One region of the Pseudomonas sp. IAC-BECa141 genome, then DNA from elsewhere that is predicted to be linked to it. Evidence: predicted binding sites of a transcription regulator. Region 1 holds the regulator's gene; each other region holds the start of a gene.
The links. The regulator sigma-54, encoded in region 1, starts transcription at its own class of promoters, with help from an activator protein. The targets are predictions, from matches to a motif close to ANTGGCATNNANNTTGCTNT.
Positions count from the first base shown of each region.

Region 2: the regulator sigma-54 is predicted to act here: its motif matches at 1,376-1,395, upstream of I5961_RS09095 (circularly permuted type 2 ATP-grasp protein).
Region 3: the regulator sigma-54 is predicted to act here: its motif matches at 1,264-1,283, upstream of glnA (glutamate--ammonia ligase).
Region 4: the regulator sigma-54 is predicted to act here: its motif matches at 1,805-1,824, upstream of flgB (flagellar basal body rod protein FlgB).

Region 1 is NZ_CP065410.1:1,006,207-1,010,235, reverse strand. It holds gene I5961_RS04425 (KdsC family phosphatase) at 1-197, shown strand, start outside; gene lptC (LPS export ABC transporter periplasmic protein LptC) at 206-778, shown strand; gene lptA (lipopolysaccharide transport periplasmic protein LptA) at 765-1,310, shown strand; gene lptB (LPS export ABC transporter ATP-binding protein) at 1,310-2,035, shown strand; gene I5961_RS04405 (RNA polymerase factor sigma-54) at 2,222-3,715, shown strand; gene hpf (ribosome hibernation-promoting factor, HPF/YfiA family) at 3,789-4,029, shown strand, end outside.
Region 2 is NZ_CP065410.1:1,971,499-1,975,527, forward strand. It holds gene speE (polyamine aminopropyltransferase) at 1-3, shown strand, start outside; gene I5961_RS09085 (hypothetical protein) at 161-394, shown strand; gene I5961_RS09090 (ribonuclease E inhibitor RraB) at 604-951, shown strand; gene I5961_RS09095 (circularly permuted type 2 ATP-grasp protein) at 1,429-2,838, shown strand; gene I5961_RS09100 (alpha-E domain-containing protein) at 2,851-3,801, shown strand; gene I5961_RS09105 (transglutaminase family protein) at 3,798-4,029, shown strand, end outside.
Region 3 is NZ_CP065410.1:373,183-377,211, forward strand. It holds gene glnA (glutamate--ammonia ligase) at 1-1,170, opposite strand, end outside; gene thiI (tRNA uracil 4-sulfurtransferase ThiI) at 1,498-2,952, shown strand; gene typA (translational GTPase TypA) at 3,092-4,029, shown strand, end outside.
Region 4 is NZ_CP065410.1:4,604,250-4,608,278, forward strand. It holds gene flgE (flagellar hook protein FlgE) at 1-134, opposite strand, end outside; gene flgD (flagellar hook assembly protein FlgD) at 165-893, opposite strand; gene flgC (flagellar basal body rod protein FlgC) at 909-1,352, opposite strand; gene flgB (flagellar basal body rod protein FlgB) at 1,356-1,763, opposite strand; gene cheR (protein-glutamate O-methyltransferase CheR) at 2,005-2,832, opposite strand; gene I5961_RS21085 (chemotaxis protein CheV) at 2,880-3,812, opposite strand; gene flgA (flagellar basal body P-ring formation chaperone FlgA) at 3,895-4,029, shown strand, end outside.

The DNA.
Region 1 (4,029 bases):
GTGACGACCTGCCGGATCTGCCGGTGATCCGCCGCGTGGGGCTGGGCATGGCCGTAGCCAACGCCGCTGCATTCGTGCGCGAGCACGCCCATGGCGTGACCCAGGCCCGGGGCGGCGAAGGTGCCGCCCGCGAATTCTGCGAACTGATCCTGCGCGCCCAAGGCAGCCTCGACGCCGCCAACAACGCGTACCTGTGAGTCCAACCATGTTTAGCAAAAAGTTTCGCAACATCCTGCTGTTCGGTTGCATCGCAGCGATTTTCGGTGCGGTCGGCTACTGGAACATCAGCCCGGAGCGCTTCCTCGACAAACCGCCGGTTTCGGCAGAGGAAAGCCCGATCGACTGGTATGCGACCAATACACACACGATCCAGTACCTCGAAGACGGCAAAGTGCAGTACGAAATGACGTCCGACAAGGCTGAGCACGTCAAGGCGACCGACATTACACTGGTCACCAAGCCCGATCTGAACATGTTCCGTGGCACCGATTTTCCATGGCACGTGACCAGTGAACGCGGCGAAGTGAACTCCGGTGGCACCGAGGTCGAACTGATCGACTCGGTACGTGTCAAGCGCACCGACGAAAAGAACCGCGATACCCTGATCACCTCCACTCGCATGACGGTGTTCCCGCAGCAGCAATATGCGCAGACCCAGCAACCCGTTAGAATCGACGGCGCTGGCGGTGTATCGACTGGCGTAGGAATGAAAGCGTATTTGAAGGAAAGCAGGATACACCTGCTATCGAACGTAAGAGGACAGTATGAGGCTCGTTAAAACCCTCCCTATTTTGCTCAGTCTGGGCGCAGCACTGGGAAGCGTGAGCGCCTGGGCTCTGCCGAACGATCAAGAGCAGCCAATCCGCATTCAGGCCGACGATGCCCAGCTGGACGACAAGAACGGCGTTGCCACCTATAAAGGCGACGTGATCATCACCCAGGGTTCGATGGTCGTCAAAGGCAACACCGTGACCATGACCCGTGCGCCCAACGGCGACATCGACGTCGTGACTTCGGTGGGCAACCTCGCCTACTTCGAACAGTTGCAGACTGCCGGCGACACCAAACCCGTTCAGGGCTGGGGCGTGACCATTCAGTACCACGCACAGCAGAACCGCGTTGTACTGATCGACAAGGCCAAAGTCGTCGACAAGGACAACAACACCACTCAAGGCGAGAAAATCGTCTATGACACGGTGAAAAAACTGGCCAGCGCCGGTCGAGCCACTGGCAGCAAGGTCACCGAAGCGCGTCCGCGCATCGACATGGTGATTCAGCCGAAGAAGAAAACCGACGAGAAAACCCAGTAATGGCAACTCTGAAAGCTCAGCACCTGGCCAAGGCCTATAAAAGCCGCCAGGTCGTGCGCGACGTCAGCCTGTCGATCGACAGCGGTCAGATCGTCGGCCTGCTCGGCCCGAACGGCGCCGGCAAGACCACCTGTTTCTACATGATCGTCGGCCTGGTCCAGGCCGATCAGGGTCGCGTACTGATCGACGATCTGGACGTCAGCCACCAGCCGATGCACGGTCGCGCCAAGGCTGGTATCGGCTATCTGCCGCAGGAAGCGTCGATCTTCCGCAAACTGTCGGTCGCCGACAACATCATGGCCATCCTCGAGACCCGCCAGGAACTCGACAAGGCCGGTCGTCGCAAGGAGCTGGAAAGCCTGCTGCAGGAATTCCACATCAGCCACATCCGCGACAACCTTGGCATGAGCCTGTCCGGTGGTGAGCGCCGCCGGGTGGAAATCGCCCGCGCACTGGCCACGGCACCGAAGTTCATCCTGCTCGACGAACCGTTCGCGGGTGTCGACCCTATCTCGGTCGGCGACATCAAGCAGATCATCCACCACCTCAAGGCCAAGGGCATCGGTGTGCTGATCACCGACCACAACGTCCGCGAGACGCTGGATATCTGCGAAACCGCCTACATCGTAAACGACGGCCAGTTGATCGCTGAAGGCGACTCCGCGACCATCCTCGCCAACGATCTGGTGAAGGAAGTCTACCTGGGTCACGAGTTCCGCCTGTAAGCAAGACGGCATTCGATCAGCCGTTCGGGTGCTGTAACGTTGAAGCGCTTTTTTATACGCTTTTATTGTTACAGCGCTCTAGGCAAACACGACAGTTTCAGGCATATAATTTGCTTAAGTTTGGCGCCCCGGCGCCCTGTAGTGGATGGCGCATAGCGCCGGCGAATAAGGTGTTAAGCCCCTGCCATGAAACCATCGCTAGTCTTGAGAATGGGCCAGCAGCTGACGATGACACCGCAGCTGCAACAGGCCATCCGCCTGCTCCAATTGTCGACCCTGGATCTGCAGCAGGAAATCCAGGAGGCTCTGGAATCCAATCCGATGCTCGAACGCCAGGAAGACGGCGACGACTTCGACAACTCCGATCCCATGGCCGACAACGCCGAGCAGAAGCCCAACACCGAGATCCAGGAACCCTCCTATCAGGAGACCGCGCCGACAGTCGATAACCTCGAAGACGGCGAATGGAACGAGCGAATCCCCAACGATCTACCCGTCGACACCGCCTGGGAAGACGTCTATCAGACCAGTGCCAGCAGCCTGCCGAGCAGCGATGATGACGAGTGGGACTTCACCACCCGCACTTCCGCCGGCGAGAGCCTGCAAAGCCACCTGCTGTGGCAATTGAATCTGGCACCGATGTCCGACACCGATCGCCTGATCGCGGTCACCCTGATCGATTGCATCAACAATCAGGGCTACCTCGACGAAACCCTCGAAGAAATCCTCGACGCCTTTGATCCGGAACTCGATATCGAGCTGGACGAGATCGAAGCCGTCCTGCACCGCATCCAGCAGTTCGAACCGGCCGGCATCGGCGCGCGCAACCTGGGCGAATGCCTGCTATTGCAATTGCGCCAGCTGTCGGCCAAGACCCCTTGGCTGGCCGAAGCCAAGCGCCTGGTTACCGATTACATCGACCTGCTCGGCAGCCGCGACTACAGCCAACTGATGCGCCGCATGAAGCTCAAGGAAGACGAACTGCGCCAGGTCATCGAACTGGTGCAGAGCCTCAACCCGCGCCCCGGCTCGCAGATCGAGTCGACCGAAGCCGAATACGTGGTGCCTGACGTCATCGTACGCAAGGACAACGAACGCTGGCTGGTGGAGCTGAACCAGGAATCAGTGCCGCGTCTGCGGGTCAACGCCCAGTACGCCGGTTTCGTACGTCGTGCCGACACCAGTGCCGACAACACCTTCATGCGCAATCAGTTGCAGGAAGCCCGCTGGTTCATCAAGAGCCTGCAGAGCCGCAACGAAACCCTGATGAAAGTTGCCACCCAGATCGTCGAGCATCAGCGCGGCTTCCTGGAGTACGGCGACGAAGCCATGAAGCCGCTGGTCCTGCATGACATCGCTGAAGCAGTGGGCATGCACGAGTCGACAATTTCCCGAGTGACCACGCAAAAATTCATGCATACCCCGCGGGGCATATATGAGCTGAAATACTTTTTCTCCAGCCATGTAAGCACCTCCGAAGGCGGTGAATGCTCGTCCACGGCGATCCGCGCGATCATCAAGAAACTGGTTGCCGCGGAAAATCAGAAAAAGCCGTTGAGTGACAGCAAGATCGCTGGTTTACTGGAGGCACAAGGCATTCAGGTGGCTCGCCGCACCGTCGCCAAGTACCGCGAATCCCTCGGGATCGCGCCTTCGAGCGAACGCAAGCGGTTGATGTAAGCCACGTTACAGCGTTCCAGTGGCAGGCTCTTCGGCCTGCCGCTTTATGCACTGGCAACGAAGGAGAAGCTGTATGCAAGTCAACATCAGTGGACACCAACTGGAAGTTACCCAACCTCTCCGTGAGTACGTTGAGCAAAAGCTCAAGAGGCTTGAGGGACATTTCGACAAGATCACCAACGTGCAAGTCACGATGTGCGTCGAAAAGCTGAAGCAGAAAATCGAAGCCACGATGCATATTCCCGGCAATGAAGTCGTCGCTAACGCGGAACATACTGACATGTACGCTGCGATCGACGCGCTGACCGACAAGC
Region 2 (4,029 bases), 970 kb from region 1:
TGATCCTTCGCGGGTAAGAAAAAGCCGAGGCCGGTGTGCGAAAACACACCGGCCTCGGCTTTTTTTTAATGTTCAAGGCTGCAATCCCCGGGAACGATCAATCCTGACAAAAGTCGAGATAGATGTAAGCCCACTTGCGGGTTTGATCGAGGAGGCTCCGATGTCAAAGTGGAAAGTCACTTTCGTGGACGATCATGGTGAAACGATCGACGAAGTCTTCGAGTGCGAGGAATGCCCCAGCCATGAACGGGCAGCCCGCCTCATCAAGGAACGATTGCTGCCGGTCGCCGCCGAGCTTGACCTGAACGACCTGGAAGGGCGCACCGCCGATGCCGGCGTAAAAAGCCTGAAAACCCAGCACAGCATCGAAATCCGCAGCATCACCCCAATCTGAATCTTCTTTTACATTACTTGCCAGGCCTTGGCAGCGGCTCTCTCTTGGGGCTACTCTGCAAGCGAGATCAGCGAACGGATCGCTAAGGTCTGGTCTTGTCAGCTACATGCTTGTTTCCCGGCGGCAACGCGGTTGCCGTAATGCCTGGGCTGTTCGGCCAGGTGCAGGGAATACGGAAAGTCTATCCATCTATGCGAGGGGGACGTTTCATGAGCACAGCCTATCAAGAAGACATCAGCAGCAGCGTGCTGCGCCGCATGAAAGAAGGCGGTTTCGATTTTTCCCGATTCCATCCCATCGAGTTCTACGCCATTTTCCCGGACGAGGAGCGGGCGCGCAGGGCGGCAGGCAAGTTTCGCGGTGAATCCATCAATGCCCAGGTCAGTGCGCGCGACGACGGCGCCTGGTCGCTGGAATTGAGCAAGGTGATGTACGCAACCTACGACGATATTGGCGATTTCGAGCAGGGCTTTTCGGCGGTGGTCGAGCCTTTGGGCGGCATCATCGAAGGCTGGGGCGTGAAACAGGAGATCCGCAGCCGGCACCGTTTGAACTGATTACTCTCGCAACACGTCGAGCTACGGCTGACCTTCGGGTCGGCCGTTGTCGTTTCTGCACCTTGAACATTGCACGGCAAAACCCTGAAACAAGAAACCGGCGCAAAAAAAAGCCACCTGAAGAGGTGGCTGAAAGGGAAGACCGGAAGGAGAGGAAACCGGTCAGGGTTACGGCCGGGAGGGCTGCCGAGGCAAGCCGGATCAGTGGGGCTGCGGGCTTCGTCAGGGACGTTTTTGCAGCGGATGCGCGGATTATCCTCAGCCGCCGGCGGGCAGTGAAATCAACTCTGACTATGCTGGTGATAGGCGACGGGACTGCGTCGCAATGAAGCGGGGGCGATCAGGTTGGGGCATTTGCCGCACAGGAATGGTGCGGTGCGTGCGACGTGAATATCCAACCGATTGATATCAAAGCGTTTATGCCGATGGCACGGGCCTTGCGATGGCCTGTATGTCCGGAGTGACAAGGAGTACGGCATGATCCGCACCTATTTTGATGAAATGTACGATGCCGGCGGCCAGATCCGCCCGCATTACCGGGAGTTTGCCCGCTGGCTGGCCGAGACGCCTGACGAATTGCTGGCCCAGCGGCGACGCGAGGCCGATCTGCTGTTCCATCGTGCCGGGATCACGTTCACGCTCTACGGGGACGAGCAAGGGACAGAACGCCTGATTCCCTTCGACACCATTCCGCGCAGCATCCCCGCCAGCGAGTGGCGGATTGTCGAGCGCGGCTGCATCCAGCGGGTCAAGGCGCTGAACATGTTCCTCGCCGACCTTTACCACGAGCAGCGCATCATCAAGGCCGGGATCATTCCCGCCGAGCAGGTGCTGGCCAACGAGCAATACCAGTTGGCGATGCAGGGGCTGGATCTGCACCGCGATATCTATTCGCACATTTCCGGCGTCGATCTGGTGCGCGACGGCGACGGCACGTATTACGTGCTCGAGGACAACCTGCGCACGCCGAGCGGCGTGAGCTACATGCTCGAAGACCGCAAGATGATGATGCGCCTGTTCCCCGAACTGTTCGCCGCCCAGCGCATCGCCCCGATCGACCATTATCCGAACCTGTTGCTCGACACCCTGAAAAGTTCAAGCCCGATCGACGACCCGAGCGTCGTGGTGCTGACACCAGGTCGTTTCAACAGCGCGTTTTTCGAGCACGCGTTCCTCGCTCGGGAAATGGGCGTGGAACTGGTGGAGGGCGCGGACCTGTTCGTGCGCGACGACAAGGTTTTCATGCGCACCACCGACGGCCCGAAAGCGGTGGACGTGATCTACCGCCGGCTCGACGACGCGTTTCTGGATCCGCTGGCCTTCCGCCCGGATTCGATGCTCGGCGTGCCGGGGCTGCTGTCGTCCTATCGCTCGGGCAATGTGGTGCTGGCCAACGCGATCGGCACCGGCGTGGCGGACGACAAATCGGTGTATCCGTTTGTCACCGAGATGATCCGTTTCTACCTCGACGAAGAACCGATCCTGAAGAACGTGCCGACCTGGCAATGCCGTAATCCGTCCGAGCTTTCCCACGTGCTGGCCAATCTTCCCGATCTGGTGGTCAAGGAGACTCAGGGCTCCGGCGGTTACGGCATGCTCGTGGGGCCCGCAGCGACGACAGCGGAAATCGATGCATTCCGCGAGCGGATCAAGGCCAAGCCTCACGCCTACATCGCGCAACCGACGCTGTCGCTGTCAACCTGTCCGACCTTTGTCGAAAACGGCATTGCGCCGCGCCATATCGACCTGCGCCCGTTCGTATTGTCCGGCCGCGAAACCCGGGTCGTGCCCGGCGGTTTGACCCGTGTCGCCCTGCGTGAAGGCTCCCTGGTGGTGAATTCATCCCAGGGCGGCGGGACCAAGGACACCTGGGTGGTCGAGGATTGAAGGAAGCCTGCCATGTTAAGTAGAACTGCCTCGGATCTATACTGGATGTCGCGTTACCTGGAGCGGGCGGAAAACCTCGCACGGATGCTCGATGTCAGCTATTCGCTGTCGCTGATGCCGCAGGACGGCCGTGGCGACGGTCTGCACGAACTGGCGATGCCGCTGCTGATCACCGGCACGCTGGACGATTATCTGGAACGCCACGGCGAGTTGCATGCCGAACGATTGCTGCACTTTTTCGCCCTCGATGCGGCCAACCCCGCGAGCATCTACAGCTGTCTCGGTGCGGCGCGAGCCAGCGCCCACGCGGTGCGCGGGCGAATCACTGCCGACATGTGGGAAAACATCAACGCCACCTGGCTGGAGATCCGCGGGATCGCCAATCAGGGCCTCAGCCGCTATGGCATGAGCCGCTTCTGCGAGTGGATCAAAGAACGTTCGCATCTGTTCCGGGGCGCGTCCTACGGCACCATCATGCGTAACGATGCGTTTCGTTTCATTCGCCTGGGCACGTTCATCGAGCGCGCGGACAACACGCTGCGACTACTCGATGCTCGCTATGAAATGGCGGGTGATCAAGCCGAAGCGGTCAGCGATGGCACCGCTCACGCCTATTACCAGTGGAGTGCGCTGTTGCGAGCGCTGTCATCGTTCGAGGCCTACACCGAGATCTATCGCGATGCGCCGGGCGCCCGGCATGTGGCCGAGTTGCTGCTGTTGCGTGCCGATGTGCCGCGTTCCTTGCGGGCCTGCACTGAAGAAATCGACCAGATCCTGGCGCAGTTGCCGGGGGCCAACGGTCGTCCCGCGCAACGGCTGGCGGCGGAAATGGACGCGCGTCTGCGCTACACCGGCATTCAGGAAATTCTCGAGGAAGGGCTGCACGCCTGGCTCACCGAATTCATCCCGCTGGTGCGCCAGCTGGGCAACGCCATTCACAGTTCTTACCTGGAGGCCGCATGAGACTTTCCATCAGCCACGAGACCACCTATCACTACGAAGATCAGGTGCGCGCGAGCATCCAGTATCTGCGCCTGACGCCCCACGACAGCGAGCGTCAGCATGTGCTGAGCTGGCAGCTCGACCTGCCGCGCCCGGTGCGCGCCCAGCTCGATCCGTTCGGCAACATCCTGCATGTGTTGACCATGGACGAGCCCCACGAGGCGATCATCATCGGCGCCCGGGGGCAGG
Region 3 (4,029 bases), 630 kb from region 1:
ATCGCCTGGGTGGATCTTGTTCTGGATACCGTCCAGACCGGCCATCAGCAGTGCTGCGAAAGCCAGGTACGGGTTGGCAGCCGGATCCGGGAAACGTGCTTCGATACGACGGCCACGCGGGCTGTTGACGTAAGGAATACGGATCGAGGCGGAACGGTTGCGAGCCGAGTAGGCCAGCATCACCGGAGCTTCGAAGCCTGGCACCAGACGCTTGTAGGAGTTGGTGGCCGGGTTGGTGAAGCCGTTCAGGGCCTTACCGTGCTTGATGATGCCGCCGATGAAGTACAGGGCGGTTTCGGACAGGCCGGCATAGCCTTCGCCAGCGAAGGTGTTCTTGCCGTCTTTGGCGATGGACATGTGCACGTGCATACCCGAACCGTTGTCACCGTACAGTGGCTTCGGCATGAAGGTCGCAGTGCGGCCGTAGGCATCGGCCACGTTGTGTACAACGTATTTCAGAGTCTGAACTTCGTCAGCTTTCTTCACCAGGGTGTTGAACTTGACACCGATTTCGTTTTGACCGGCGGTTGCCACTTCGTGGTGGTGAACTTCAACGGTCTGACCCATCTCTTCCAGTGCGTTGCACATGGCGGTACGGATTTCGTGGTCGTGGTCGAACGGCGGAACCGGGAAGTAGCCGCCTTTCACGCCTGGACGGTGGCCCTTGTTGCCGCCTTCCACGTCCTGGTCGGACATCCACGAGCCTTGCTCGGAGTAGATCTTGAACATCGAGCCGGAGATGTCGGACTTGAACTTCACTTCGTCGAAGATGAAGAACTCAGGCTCGGGACCGGCGAATACGGTGTCACCGATACCGGTGGTCTTCAGGTATTCCTCGGCGCGACGGGCAATGGCACGTGGGTCGCGGTCGTAGCCCTGCATGGTCGAAGGCTCGATGATGTCGCAGACCAGGATCAGGGTCGGTTCTTCGGTGAACGGGTCCAGAACGGCGGTTTCGTCGTCCGGCATCAGGATCATGTCGGAGGCTTCGATGCCTTTCCAGCCAGCGATGGAGGAACCGTCGAACATCTTGCCCGCTTCGAAGAAGTCGTCTTCCAGCGCATCGCGAGCCGGCATGGTCACGTGGTGCTGAGTGCCTTTGGTGTCCGTGAAGCGCAGATCAATCCACTTGACGTCATGATCTTTGATGAGTTGAACCGACTTCGACATAGTGTCCTCCGGGTGAATTAGGGCGGGTAGTGGATGCCCTTAATAGTGGTGATGCCGGCGCGAATACTCTGCCAAGGCAACCTGCCTCACAAGGGAGCAAATTGCATGCCAGTGCCCCAGCATGGGTTTTTTGCCCCAAATTCACGCTTCTAAAGATCGAAAGCGCCTTAATGGCGAAAATCTCGCCCTTTAATGTAGCGTTCAAATCGAAAAATGACCCGTTTTGGTGCGCGCAAAACCTTCTGCACATTAACTGGTTAAACCTTGAGCAATTTCCGCTATAATCCGCGCCCCCCTTTTTCGGCTGGCCCTGCGCGCGCTGTTTTCATGAAACTAATCGTTAAAGTCTTTCCCGAGATCACCATCAAAAGCCGACCTGTCCGGACGAAATTCATCCGCCAGCTGGCCAAGAACATCCGCACCGTGCTCCGCGACCTGGACCCGGCCGTGGTGGTGAACGGTGTGTGGGACAATCTCGAGCTGGAAACCCGCGTTACCGATCCCAAGGCCCTGAAGGAAATGGGCGAGCGCCTGACCTGCATGCCGGGCATCGCGCACTTTCTGCAGATCGACGAGTACCCGCTGGGCGACTTCGACGACATCACCGAGAAGTGCAAGCAGCACTACGGCGATGCACTGGCCGGGAAGATTTTCTCGGTGCGCTGCAAACGTGCGGGCAAGCATGCGTTCAGCTCGATGGACGTCGAAAAATACGTCGGCAGCAAGCTGCGCCGTGAATGCGGTGCCGCGGGGATCGACCTGAAAGCGCCGGAAGTCGAAGTCCGCATCGAAGTTCGCGACAAACGGTTGTTTGTGATCCACAGCCAGCACGATGGCATTGGCGGCTACCCGCTCGGTGCGCTGGAACAGACACTGGTATTGATGTCCGGTGGCTTTGACTCGACGGTTGCTGCGTACCAGATCCTGCGCCGCGGCCTGATGACGCACTTCTGCTTCTTCAATCTGGGCGGTCGTGCCCACGAATTGGGCGTAATGGAAGTCGCGCATTTCATCTGGAAGAAGTACGGCAGCTCGCAACGCGTGCTATTTGTCAGTGTTCCGTTCGAAGAAGTGTTGGGCGAAATTCTCGGCAAGGTCGACGACAGTCATATGGGCGTCGTATTGAAGCGTATGATGTTGCGCGCAGCGTCGAGCATTGCCGAGCGCCTGCACATTGATGCGCTGGTCACCGGCGAAGCGATTTCCCAGGTGTCGAGCCAGACGTTGCCGAACCTGTCGGTCATCGATTGCGTTACCGACAAACTGGTGCTGCGACCGCTGATCGTCGCCCACAAGCAAGACATCATCGACACGGCCGACCAGATCGGTACCGGTGATTTCGCCCGGCACATGCCGGAATACTGCGGCGTCATCTCGGTCAACCCGAAGACCGCCGCCAAGCGTGGCCGGGTCGAGCACGAAGAGCAGGAATTCGACATGGCGGTGCTCGAGCGTGCGCTCGCAAACGCCAGACTGGTGCCGATCGATCGGGTGATCGACGAATTGGGCCAGGATTTGCAGATCGAAGAAGTCAGCGAAGCGCTGGCCGGTCAGATCGTCATCGACATCCGCCACCCGGATGCCGCCGAGGATGACCCGCTGGAACTCGCCGGCATAGAGGTACAGACGATGCCGTTCTACGCAGTGAACGCTCGTTTCAAGGAACTGGACCCTACTCGCCAGTACCTGCTGTATTGCGACAAAGGCGTGATGAGTCGCCTGCATGCCCACCATTTGCTCAGTGAGGGGCATGCCAATGTGCGCGTTTATCGACCGAGCTAAGTGCCCGGGGCTGTTTGCCTGTGGCCTGCGTCACCGGCCCCCCGACACCGCCGTCAAGCTGTAACGGCCATGCCGGACACTACTGCTAATCGCTGCCAGGACTTGTCAGCAAACCGAATCCTCTGATCGAGATACACAAGTGATCGAAAATCTACGTAACATCGCCATCATTGCCCACGTTGACCACGGTAAGACCACCCTGGTAGACAAACTCCTGCGTCAATCCGGCACCCTGGAGCGCAACGAGCTCAACGACGAGCGCGTGATGGACTCCAACGACCAGGAAAAAGAACGCGGCATTACCATTCTGGCGAAAAACACCGCCATCAACTGGAACGGCTACCACATCAACATCGTGGACACCCCGGGCCACGCCGACTTCGGCGGCGAAGTAGAGCGCGTCATGTCGATGGTCGACTCCGTGCTGCTGCTGGTTGACGCCCAGGACGGCCCTATGCCGCAAACCCGTTTCGTGACCAAGAAGGCGTTCGAAGCTGGTCTGAAGCCGATCGTCGTGATCAACAAGGTCGACCGTCCGGGCGCGCGTCCTGACTGGGTTCTGGACCAGATCTTCGACCTGTTCGACAACCTGGGTGCCACCGACGAACAGCTGGACTTCAAAGTCGTCTACGCCTCGGCCCTGAACGGCATCGCCGGTCTGGACCACACCGACATGGCCGAAGACATGACCCCGCTGTACCAGTCGATCATCGACAACGTTCCAGCGCCGGCCGTTGACCGTGACGGTCCGTTCCAGATGCAGATCTCCGCACTGGACTACAACAGCTTCCTGGGTGTGATCGGCGTTGGCCGTATTGCCCGTGGCCGCATCAAGCCGAACACCCCGGTCGTCGCCATCGACACCGAAGGCAAGCGCCGCAACGGTCGTATCCTGAAGCTGATGGGTCACCACGGTCTGCACCGCGTTGACGTCGAAGAAGCCCAGGCCGGCGACATCGTCTGCATCAGCGGTTTCGACGAGCTGTTTATCTCCGACACCCTGTGCGACATCAACACTGTCGAAGCGATGAAGCCGCTGACCGTCGACGAGCCGACCGTTTCCATGACCTTCCAGGT
Region 4 (4,029 bases), 2.6 Mb from region 1:
GCCGAGTAGACGTCTTCGAATTCTGCACGGGACGATTTGAAACCGGCGGTCGCGACGTTGGCGATGTTGTTGCCGGTCACGTCCAGTTGTTTGTTGGCTGCATAGAGACCGCTAAGGCCGATATTGAAAGACATATTCCACTCCTTTGTGCCGGTTAGTCGGCTCTATATACCAATGGTTTGTACTTTGGACAGGGCAACGGTGCCCTTGCCGGACAGGTTGAGCATCAGCTCGCCACCGGTCTGGCTGATCGTCACGCTGGTGACCGTGGCTGGCAGGTAGGTCGCCAGGTCGGTCGCGGTGCCGTTGATCGAGGCGTTCGCCTTGACGGTGTAGGTACCGGTTTTCACCAGGTTGCCGTCCTTGTCCTTGCCGTCCCATGTGAAGCTCGCATTGCCTGCGGCGCGACTGCCCAGATCGATGGTGCGAACAACGGCGCCGCTGCTGTCGGTGATGGAGACGGTACCGCCGGCGATCGACGACGGAACGGTGACCGAACCGGTCATGCCTTTGCTCGGGTCATCCAGCTGAACAGTGTTGGTCTGCACGATCACGTTGCGACCCACCAGCGAAGAAGCCTGCAGGGCTTGCGACGAGTTGTAGTTGCCGGCCAGCGAGCTGACGGTGCTGTTGAGGGTGGTGATCCCCTCAAGGCTGCTGAACTGCGCCAGCTGGGCAACGAACGCGCTGTTGTCCTGCGGGTCGAGCGGGTTCTGGTTCTTCAGCTGGGTAACCAGCAGTTGCAGGAACGCGTCCTTGCCCAGGGCCTGGCCGCCGGTCGAGCTGTTGGTGGCCGAAGCGATGCCGCCGGTGGTCGTGCTACTGGTCTTCTTCGAAGAGTTGGCCAGTATGTCGTTCATCGTCAGGCTGCTGGTGGTATCGGTAACACTCATGGCAGTCGCCCCTTATTACTGACCGAGGGTCAGTACCTTCTGCATCATGGTCTTGGCGGTGTTCATCATCTCGGCGTTGGTCTGGAACGACCGGCTCGCGGAAATCATGTCAGCCATTTCTTCCACCACGTTGACGTTCGGGTAGTAGACGTAGCCCTTGGCATCGGCCGCCGGATGGTTCGGCTCGTAGCGCGCTTCGAGGTTGCTCTGGTCTTCGACCACGCCGAGCACCTGCACGCCTTGACCGGCTGCATCCTGGTTCTGGAACAACGAATTGCTGCCGCCGCTCTGGCCGCCCTGGAACATGGTGGCGAATACCGGGTGACGGGCACGGTAGGTCTGGTCGATGCTCGACGAGACGGTCTCGGCGTTGGCGATGTTCGAAGCCACGGTGTTCAGACGGGTGGTCTGGGCGCTCATGCCGCTGCCGGCAATGTTGAAAACGCTGGACAGGGACATGGATTATTCTCCGCGCAGGGCTGACACCAGCCCTTTGAACTTGCTGTTGAGCAGGGTGAAGCTCGCCTGGAAGTCGACAGCGTTTTGCGCGTAGTTCGACTGTTCCAGCTGGGCGTCCACGGTGTTCTGGTCGATCGACGGCTGCATCGGCGTGCGATACATCAGCGACTCGTCGCCATTGCCCAGGCCTTCAGCTTCGATGTGACGGCTGTTGGTCATGTTCAGGGCGATGGTGCCGTTGGCGTTCTTCTGGCTCTGTGCTTCGAGCACTTTGGAGAACTCCAGATCCCGCGCCTTGTAGTTCGGGGTGTCGGCGTTGGCGATGTTGTTGGCCAGCACTTCGGCACGCTGGGCGCGGAAGCCCAGAGCCTTTTCGTGAATGCCGAGCGCTTTATCGAAGCTGATGCTCATGTCGGGAACCTTCAGGTGACCGGATTTTTCGTAACAGGGTCATAGCAAGCGTCGTGCCAGTTTGAGAAAGCCCCGGATTACGGGGCTTTGCCGGGGATCGGCAATGCGGCAATGCCAGAAAAGCGGCAACCGGTTTCCGCCAGATGCCGCTTTTCTGCCGCCGCCTGCCCCCGGCAAAACCTTCAGGCATAAAAAAACGGGAGCCCCTGAGGACTCCCGTTTCTTGTGTTGCCGATCTTGATCACTTCGCCTGGTAGATGATCCCCGGGCTGCACTGAACCATCTGGTAATGATCCGGCAGACCGTTCAGCGCTTCGGAAGCGCCAAGGAACAGATAACCGCCCGGCTTCAGCGTGCTGTGGATGCGCAACAGAATGTCTTTCTTCACCTCGGCGGAGAAGTAGATCAGCACGTTGCGGCAGAACACGATGTCGAACTTGCCCAGGCTTGCGTAGCTGTCCAGCAGGTTGAACGAGCGGAACTCCACCCGGTTCTTGATCGGCGCCTTGATCACCCAGCGTCCCGGCCCTTTCGGATCGAAGTAGCGCTGCAGACGATCGGCGGACAGACCGCGACCGATCGCCAGACTGTCGTACTCGCCGGTCTTGCAGTTGGTCAGCATGCTGCCGGACAGATCGGTGGCAACGATCTGCACGCCCATTTTCAACTGACCGATGTTGGCTCGTTCGAACTCGTCGATCGACATCGACAGCGAATAGGGTTCCTGACCCGACGAGCAGGCCGCCGACCAGATCCGCAGACGCTGGTTGGGAGCGGCCTTGATCGCCTCGGGCAGCACCTTGTTCTTCAAGACTTCAAACGGATAGGTGTCACGAAACCACAAGGTTTCGTTGGTCGTCATGGCATCGACCACCTGCTCGCGCAAACCGCTGCGCGGCTGGGTCTGGATGCGCTGTACCAGCTCACCCAGGGACTTGATGCCTTGCTGCTCCATCAGTTTGTTGAGACGGCTCGACACCAGGTACTGCTTGTTTTCACCGAGCAAAATGCCACAGGCTTTTTCCAGGAAGACCCGGAACTGTTCGAAATCCAAATTACCCGTAGACAAATGATGCCGCCTCTTAAATCGTGTTGAACGCCAGGGGCAAAAGGCCCTTAGCTGATATCTGCTGCTCTGATCCGGTCGACTACCCGGGATGCCAGGTCATCAGGACGGAACTTGGCCAGGAAGTCATCGGCACCGACTTTCTTGACCATCGCCTGATTGAACACTCCCGACAACGAAGTATGCAGGATGATATGAAGCTTTTGCATGCGAGGGTCGCTGCGAATCTCGGCCGTCAGGGTGTACCCGTCCATCTCCGGCATTTCAATGTCGGAGATCATCATCAGGAACTCTTCTTCCGGCTTCTTGCCCTCGTCGACCAGCTTGCGCAGGTAATCCAGCGCCTGCTTGCCGTCGTTCAACGCCACCACTTCGACGCCGACCGTCTGCAGGCAACGCGTCACCTGCTTGCGCGCCACCGACGAGTCATCGACCGTCAGCACCCGCAACGACAATGCCTTGCTCTGGGTCTCGACATCCACCACGCCGACCGAAATCGCTTCCGGCGTCGGCGCAACTTCCGCCAGCACCTTCTCGACGTCGATGATTTCGACTAACTGATTGTCGACCCGAGTCACAGCGGTCAGGTAATGATCACGTCCAGTGCCCTTGGGCGGCGGATGAATCTCTTCCCAGTTCATGTTCACGATGCGTTCCACCGAGCGCACCAGGAAACCCTGGGTCTTGGTGTTGTATTCCGTGATGATCACGAACGGACTGTTCTTGTCTTTCAAAGCTCCGGAGCCGGTCGCCATCGCCAGATCAAGGATCGGAATGGTCGCCCCCCGAATATTCGCCACCCCGCACACGACAGGACTGGACTTGGGCATCAGCGTCAGTTGCGGGCATTGCAGCACTTCCCGAACCTTGAACACGTTGATCCCGTAGAGCTGCTGACCGTCGAGACGGAACAACAACAGCTCCAGGCGATTCTGCCCCACCAGTTGCGTGCGCTGGTTCACCGAATCCATTACACCAGCCATGCCCAGACTCCTACCCCAACGCCAAGTGTTGTTGCGACGCACATTCATTGCTAAACGGCACGGCGCTTGCTTTTTAACTCGTATGAACGCTCAAACGACATTTTTCCGACGCCTGACATATCCCCTCCGCAGAGGGCTTTGCGCGATGTCCGCCGTATGCCTTTTTTTCGCTGGCAGCCCTGCCGGTGCTGATGCGGTTACCTTGCCTGACATGCTT